2 regions of the Corynebacterium glucuronolyticum DSM 44120 genome follow, and region 1 is predicted to be linked to the other one. Evidence: riboswitches for the same ligand, from Rfam matches in the RefSeq annotation. Region 1 holds a riboswitch; the other holds the start of a gene.
What was found. Region 1 has a riboswitch for thiamine pyrophosphate ahead of thiM (hydroxyethylthiazole kinase). Riboswitches for the same ligand answer to the same signal wherever they lie in the genome.

Region 1 (4,213 bases):
CTCTTTCTCTTGGCTTGATCTCCGATGCTGGCAGAAAATCCCTCTCCACCAAGAAAAGGGTCAGAAGAGTTATGAACGAACAGCCACTAGAGCTTCCCTATACCTCCGAAATAGAGTATGAGATCCTGTACGCGCTCAGAAACCAGACGATCTTCGGTAGCTCGCGAATGAAGGTAAAGACGCTCGCGAAGAGGATTAACGCCGATCCTGACGATGTGATCGGGGCCTCCGAAAACCTGCAGAAGCGCGGTATCGTCACCATGAGCTATGACAGTAAGCGTCATCGTTGGAACGTGGAGTTTACGCAAAGTGGCCTTCAACAGTTCGTTAGAGCGGAAGCAATCAAGTTCTCAACTCAAGCCCGGAAAATTCAGTCACGCCATTCGGAAACGTAACCTGTTCCCCACGCTTTCAATAGCTCGACCCGAATCAGGCTTTCAGTACGCCCAGTTGGTACGGGTAGAACGTGAATTTTTCCGGAGCTTTCACGTGGACGCCTGAAAACCCCTGGGTTGTAACGCCGCGAAAACCTGGACGGAGAGGGCCTCGAAAATGGGGAACCTTCGGTAAAATTTTCCAGGTTTCTAAACGCCGAACAAAGCAAGCGGGATACACGCGATGCTATCTTCTCGGCGATAAGCCCGATCCCCGGTTGTGATGATGATCATGTCGATGACCTCGTCGGGAAGGCTATCCCGTAGCCATAGGAGATGTTTCCCGTCTTCGGGTGAGGGAGTGTGCGTGAGTTTTACCTCGACGGGGATGATGCCCCCATCTGCGCTTTCAATAACAGCATCGATTTCATGGTCCCCATTGCGTGTGCGGAAATGGCCGACGGTGGCGAAGTTCGCCTCGGCGGCAACGCGGATGCTCAGCACCGCAAGAGCCTCAAACAGGCAGCCAAAGATATGGGCGTTCCGAGGAGCTTGAAGGGACCTTTCGGTCAATCCAAGAAGGTGCAGCGCAAGGCCAGGATCGGCAAGGAAATGTGTCGCCTGTTGGGAAACACGTGGGAATGGGGCGGAGGCAAAATTCCAGGCAGGTAAAGGGTCGAGAATCCAAATCTCGTTGAGTTTGTCCCGGTATGTCGCAGATGACTTTTTTGATGGCTTGTTGGACTCGCCAGGTGTCGCAGAATCTAGGATTTCTGAATAGCTTGCCTGTGTTGCTGTTGCTGCGGCATAGGCGCGCATCCAGGTGAGGAGTGCTGCCTTATTGCGCGTCGTATAACCCTGGTCGGGTAAATCGCGGTCAAGGATCCGGTCGATGTACGAAGCGATGTGCTGCTTTTGTACGAGCGGGGGAAGATTCTGCAGCCCGGGCAGTCCTGTCGTCGCAATGCTATGCGCGTAGTCGGCGGAAGTTTGATCGGTCTGCCCGGTGATGGTGGCGGAACCGGCAAGAATTTCTTTGAGGGAGATGAGATCTTCCCGCGAGTCACGCTCAAAGACGGCCATCGGGCGCATGCGCAAAGACAAAACTCGTCCAGCGCCACTGTGTGTCGTGGTGCCTGCAATGGGGATAGCTGAGCCAGTAAGCAGGAATCGCCCCGGATCGCACCCGTCGTCCACCGCTCGCCGCACGATGTCCCACACCTCCGGTGCCCGTTGCAACTCGTCGATGAGGATTGAGCCATCAGGAAAGTGGTCGAAAGCGGGATTGGCACGAAGAATGATGCGATCCTGCTCACGGTCTAAGTGCAGCGCTGTTGTCGCACGCTTTTCCGCCGTACTCGTCTTTCCGAAGCCCTTGGGTCCATCGATAGCAATCGCGCCGACATAGGGGAGTAGCTCGTTAAGCTGCAGGTCGAGAGCGCGGGGCAGGAATGTCATGGTTCCTAGGGCACCAAACGCATCAATCCTAGGTACCCAAACGCACGAATCCTAGGGCACCAAATGCATTTTTCCTGCACTGCCGGTCATCCCCGAGCTGGGCGGAGGGGAGGTTACCCCCGGGCACAGCGGTTGGGTGGGGCTGCTAATGTGGGCATAACCAGGCAACGGGGTGCGTCCCGCCACAAGGGGCGCTGAGAAAACACCCGTCGAACCTGATCTAGGTCGTTCTAGCGAAGGGAATTGCAATGGCTCAGTTAGCCTACCCAGAAATCATGCACGCGGTACGGGATCAAGAACCGCTCATCCAATGTCTTACTAACGGTGTTGTCATGGACATCACCGCCAACGTCATCCTCGCCATTGGGGCATCACCTGCCATGTGCGATACGCCAACGGAAGCAGGGGACTTCGCACAGATCGCCTCCGGCGTCCTCATCAACGCGGGAACCCCGACGAACGAGCAGTACGCGGGCATGCGGGCAGCCGTCGCCGGGGCAAACGAGGCGGGAACCCCCTGGGTGCTCGACCCGGTGGCCTGCGGCGGGCTGAAGGAGCGCACCCGTTTCCAGAGATCTCTCATCGCAGACAAGCCACACGCCATCCGCGGCAACGCCTCGGAAATCATTGCGCTTGCCAATCTTGATGAGAACGCCGCCGGAGGCCGCGGCGTTGATTCGGCCGATGCCGCGGATGCGGCGATCCCCGCAGCCCGCGTATTGGCTGCGCGCACCAGTGGGGTGGTGGGGATTTCCGGCGCCACCGATATCGTCGTCTCGGAGGGCCGCATCACGCGCATCACCGGCGGGGATCCGCTCATGCAGAAGGTGATCGGCACCGGGTGCTCCCTCGGCGCGGTGGTGGCGGCCTACCTCTCGGTAGGTGCGGACCCGCACGATGCAGTGGTCGCAGCCCACGCCCACCACTCGGCAGCAGGAGCCAAAGCGGCCAAGACCGCGAGCGCGCCGGGCAGCTTCAAGGTGGCGTGGCTCGACGCGCTCTACACCCTCACCGCAGATGAGCTGGAACAATACACAACCTTTGAGGAGGAATCCCTGTAATGGCTACCAACTGGAGTCTTTACCTCGTCACCGACCCGCAACAGGGAGGGGGACCGGAAAACGTAGCACCGATCGTCGACAAGGCAATAAAGGGAGGGGTGAGCGTTGTGCAGCTGCGCGACAAGGACGCAACCGAGGCGGAGTTCCTCGCGCGAGCCATCAAGCTGAAGGAGCTCATGGAGCCCACGGGTGTGCCGCTGTTTGTGGATGATCGCCTTGATGTTGCCTGTGAGCTGGGCCTTAACCTGCACATCGGGCAGAATGACGTGGACTACCTCGAGGCCCGCAAAAAACTGCCGGGGAACCTCATGCTTGGCCTCTCGGTGGGCAACCACCGGGAGCTGGACGAGGTGGAGAGGATGGATCCGGCGCTTCGCCCCGACGTCATCGGCGTGGGGCCTGTCGCGGACACCACCACCAAGAAGGATGCGCCGGCGGGGATCGGTGTGCAGGCGTTTGCTGAGATCGCCACGCGCGCCAAAGGCCTCGGCGTACCGGCCGTGGCCATCGGCGGGGTGAATCTCACCAACGCGAGTGAGCTCGGTGGAACGGACGGCGCGGGGATCTGCGTGGTCTCCGCCATCATGAAAGCAGCGGACCCGGAGGAAGCAGCCCGCGAGCTGCGAGCGGCCTTTGAGAATGGGAGGAAGTAGTGCTGCCCCGAGTCCTTACCATCGCCGGCACCGATCCGACCGGTGGCGCGGGCCTGCAGGCCGATATCAAGTCCATTAACGAGGCCGGCGGTTTCCCGCTGTCGGTGACGACGGCGCTGGTGGCGCAGAACACGTGCGGTGTCCGCGAGGTTCACACCCCGCCGGTCGAGTTCCTCCGCGCGCAGCTCGATGCCGTTTTCGACGACGTCCAGGTCGATGCCGTCAAGATCGGCATGCTCGGCTCGGCGGAGATCACCCACGCCATCACCGAGTACCTCGACGCGCACCCGGTCAGGCACCTCGTCGTCGATCCGGTCATGGTTGCTACCAGCGGTGATCGCCTCCTTGACACGGCTGCCGAAAGCGCTCTGCGGGAGCTGTGCACCCGCGCCACCATCATCACCCCCAACGTTGATGAGCTCGCTGTTCTCGCCGCCACGCAGCCTGCGACGACGCACGCGGAAGCCATCGCCCAGGGGCAGGCTCTCGCGCACGATCTTGGCACTGCGGTGCTGGTCAAGGGCGGTCACCTCACGGGTGGGCGCGCCGACAACGTCGTCGTCCACCCCTCCGGCGACACGTTCGCCATCCCCAACGCCCGCATCGATACGAAGAACACGCACGGCACGGGCTGTTCGCTCTCCTCGAGCCTCGCCACCCGCCTCGC
Region 2 (4,213 bases), 970 kb from region 1:
AACCGAATCGACCGCTCGAACAATATCTTCAGCCCCCTCGGGATCGAGGTTCGCCGTAGGTTCGTCGAGAATGATGATATCCGGCTTCATTGCCAAAATTCCGGCCAGAGCGAGTCGTTGTTTTTGACCACCGGATAGCTTGGATGCCTGATGGTCAAGGGGAACCGACAGTCCCACCAAGTCCAGTGACGTTCGTACACGGTTCCAGATTTCCTCCGGATCAATTCCGAGATTTTCTGCACCGAAAGCCACGTTATCGCTGACCCGGTTACAGATCACCTGTGAATCAGGATCCTGCAACACCATCCCCACGGAACCCCGGACAGTGAGACTCCCCTCCTGTGCACCTTCGTCATCGCTCGTGTATAGACCCGCGATGAGCGATAAGAGCGTAGATTTTCCCGCCCCGGAATCGCCAGTTAGAAGAACGCGCTCCCCCCGCTCGATTGTGAGGTCAAGACCCGTGAAAGCGGGGATTCCGCGGGACGCATGCGTGTATCCCAAATTTGTGGCTTCCACCACCACATCCCCGTGCTCCTGACGATTACGTGAACCTACTGGTCTCGTCGTCATCGTGCCGTCCCCACAAGCATGTCTTTCTCCTTTTCACGTGTGGCAGGCGCAGAAAGCACGCCTGGAGCCCCAGCGATTGAGGTGCCAACCGCTGTTTTCTTTCCCAGATGCAGGTGGACTCCGCCCTGCGGGAACCACACTCGCCCATCAGCGCCCGCAAAGCTTGTCGGAGTGCGGGCCTCAGATGCAGTCGGCTCGGTTTAGGCTTCAAGCATTTTTCTGACAGGCTGGGTGCGCGTACGTGAGATAAGCCTGGCTTTTCTCGAGGCTTTTATTCTCGACTTTTTTGTTTAAGCCTTCGCTGCGCGTCCAGCTGCGAACCTGTCGAGAGCGCCGGTCTGTGCGAGGGCCTTCACCAGATAGTGGCCAATGATGCCTGCGAGAATCGCGCCAGAAATGATGAGACAGACAATGTAGATGAGGTTAAATTCTGCGCTCTTAGCGAGATTGCCACTGGTGAACAACTCGAGGCAGAACGCTCCGATGCCTGATGCAGCACCGGCAAGAGCTGCGATTTGCAATCCGAATTTCTTGTAACCGAAGATAGCGAAAACGATCTCGGCACCAAGCCCCTGCGCGATTCCCGAGTACAGCGTCGAGATTCCCCACTGGCTTCCCAGCACAGCAGAAACACAAGCGGCAACCAGCTCAACGAAGATCGCGGCACCTGGTTTCCGGATGACTAATCCGCCAAGGACACCACCCAAGAACCACGTGCCCGTCACCAGACCACCAAACCCGGGTGTCAGTGTGTCCAAGGCTGTAAAACCCGCGCCGCCGACCATATTCCACAGCCAGAAGATGAGGCCACATGCCACAGCTAAAACTGCGGCAGTAATGATGTCGATGCCACGCCAGCCACGCGTGTCTGTTTTCCTGGATGGCCCCGATGTGCGGACAGGCACTCCTGCAGTGCCCTTTTCGTCCGCTGGGTTGACAGAATTGTTCATGAAAGTTATCCCTTCCTCTCGCCGGTATTACCCGGATCAGGTTCTACGGTTCGCCGCGAGGCATCTCAGCCGACAGGATTTCCTGTCAGCTCCCGTGGTGCGCAATTAGCTTAAGATTAATCCGAACTTTCCGGCAACTGCCTACCCCCACATGTCCCAAATGAATCTATCCAGGTTTAGACGAGTCGGCTCCGGTGTCCCTGGAAATCCCGCTGTAACTGCCTAATTCTGTGCGCAAACTCCGTCGTTTATACTCCCCGCGCTCCAGAGACCGCAGGGTGTGCTGCTAGGCCTTCCTTACTCAGGCGCTCATGATCGGGATCTGTTGAATCGGCATGGCTCTCCACGACAAAGTCGCCCCCGTCGTCGTTCGATGCAGGTTCAGCTTCTCCATGGTGAAAGCGTGGATCCTCGATGACGAGGGTGGGGTGGCGTTTGGCGTGGTAGCGGTGTGCTGTCGGCGACTCCCGGAGCAACCATGTCGCCCACCGGGCGCAACAAATCGTCCAGTGGCAGAGCAACAGGATGAGGAAGAAAATTGACACGTAGTTGAGCCACTCCGCAGAAGCTGTTTTGCTCAATAAGTGAGTACCCAGGCACAACGTACCGGTGGGGAATGTCGAGCCCCACCAGCCGGGGCTGTAGCCGTCCCACTCGAACACGGCAACGTAGAACTTCTTCATAGCGAACTCGACCATCCTGATGCCGGCGATGAGCATAACGGCACCGTAAATGATGGCAAACTTACCCCCGAAGAGAACCTGCGCAGCTGCTGTCGACTGACCCACGACACCAAGGGGAATCCACGCTGTTCCGGCGATTTGGCCTGGGAGGTGCAACTTCCCACGGACGACATCGATGTACACGCGCGCAAAAATGGGCAGCGCGGTGACCAGTGAGAGCACAAAACATGCGATACCCGCAGTGTGATAAAGCCCCCCGTGGTCGGGTGCAAGTTGGCCCCCACTTGTAGCCCCAACCATCGGGGCTACAAGTGCAAGCCCCCATTGGAAGGTGGGCGCGCCGGCGAATCCGCGCAGCTGGTTGAGGCACACAATGATCCCCAGTGGTGTTCCGATCCACCAGGAGATGATCTGGAACCAGTCATTGCCAGTGACCGCTGTCCAAGCGGATCCGCAGGCGAGGATGCCCATGGCGTACATGCCCCACGCTGGCATGAGGGTGTGGGAGAAGTGGGGGTTGCGGTGGATAAGCCAGCCGACCGTGATAGTCACGAGGATGCCCGCTGCAATCGTGGTAAAGAAGGTGGATACCCACCCGGGTAGACCGTGAGCAGAGGTGAGTGACGCAGCAATTGAGGTCCCCATGAGGGACCCGGCCCAAGCTGGGCCCGCCGGAGCAAGAACACATGGTTTATCTGACTTATGCACACAGGCACTCTATTAACTCGCAGCCCAGAACCACCACACCCCAGAAATTGTGGGGGGTACAATGAATGCGTGTACCGCAATCTACCTGCGTGGGACGATCTCTACGCCGTGGTCTTGACCGCCGAGCACGAAAGTATCTCCGCCACCGCCAGGGACAGCCACATTCACCAGCAGACCTTGAGCCAGCGCATCAATCGTGCAGAAAACACCCTGGGCATCGAGATTTTTCACCGTTCTCCTTATGGCATTGCACTCACGGCTGCAGGTCGATCGCTCCTCCCACACGTCCGCACTCTCCTCGCCCACGCCGACGAGTTTGAGGCTTCTCGACGCCTCCTTGCCCGCACCCCTGCGCACGTCACCCTGACCATCGCTGTATCGAACACCGTCGCCGAGCTCTACAGCCCCGCCTGGATCGCGACTTTTACTGCTACACACCCGCACGTGTCGATCACACAGTTACAGGACAACTCGGCAGGGGTGCGCAAGCTTGTCGCTGAGCAGCACGCCGATGTCGGCGTCGTTGAGGGAGGCACACCTCTCCACAACGAGATTGAGAAGGAACTCGGCTCAGACGAGCTGGTTCTTACCGTCACCCCGGATCACCCATGGGCAAAGCGTGACAACGAGCACCCCGTCACAGCTGCAGAGCTACGTACAACTCCCCTGGTCGTCAGGGAGAAAGGATCCGGTTCCCGCGATGTCATTGAGAACGTCCTCGGAACACTTTCACCACCTGCCGGCGAGTTCGGCTCCCTTGCTTCACAGCGATCCGGCATCATGGCGCTGAAAGCCCCTGGCATCATCGCGAAGGGCGCTATCGCAGATCATATTCAGCTTGGTCGCCTCATCGCCGTTCCCGCTGAGGTTACCTTCACCCGGCCACTTACCGCAGTCTGGCTCCGGCACGCGACGAGAAGTAAAGAAGCTAAGGAGTTCATTGACTCGATCGTTCTTCCAGCATAAATACTCCGGGTCGCTTATTGCTTTGGCCTCTCATCTTCTGAGTAGTTCTCCAACATCTGCAAACCTATAACGATCAGCGCACAGGCCTCGGCATCCGAGTCAGCGCGGTGGTGATCAAGACGGAACCATGGCGCGATTGCCTTGGTAACGGTGGGTAGCTTGTAGTTTTCCAGGCCAGGAATCAGCCTCTTTGCAGTGCGATAAGAACAGTAAAACTCTTCCGGCAGCGTCCTCGTTCCGTAGTAAGAATCCATGCTCACCCATACTCCCCTGTCGAAAGACGCATTGTGTGCATACACAGGCAGGCGGTCAACAAAAGCTCGTATGTAAGGT

Region 2: it holds a riboswitch for thiamine pyrophosphate, as region 1 does, so the genes downstream of both, CGLUCO_RS05595 (ECF transporter S component) here and thiM (hydroxyethylthiazole kinase) in region 1, are expected to answer to the same signal.

What each region holds. Positions count from the first base shown of each region.
Region 1 covers NZ_CP047452.1:253,365-257,577, forward strand. The annotation lists gene CGLUCO_RS01145 (hypothetical protein) at 72-395, shown strand; gene CGLUCO_RS01150 (ATP-binding protein) at 585-1,832, opposite strand; TPP riboswitch at 1,991-2,092, shown strand; gene thiM (hydroxyethylthiazole kinase) at 2,081-2,893, shown strand; gene thiE (thiamine phosphate synthase) at 2,893-3,546, shown strand; gene CGLUCO_RS01165 (bifunctional hydroxymethylpyrimidine kinase/phosphomethylpyrimidine kinase) at 3,546-4,213, shown strand, end outside.
Region 2 covers NZ_CP047452.1:1,221,841-1,226,053, reverse strand. The annotation lists gene CGLUCO_RS05600 (ABC transporter ATP-binding protein) at 1-573, opposite strand, end outside; gene CGLUCO_RS05595 (ECF transporter S component) at 864-1,523, opposite strand; TPP riboswitch at 1,519-1,629, opposite strand; gene CGLUCO_RS05590 (TDT family transporter) at 1,772-2,914, opposite strand; gene CGLUCO_RS05585 (LysR family transcriptional regulator) at 2,984-3,880, shown strand; gene CGLUCO_RS05580 (3'-5' exonuclease) at 3,895-4,213, opposite strand, start outside.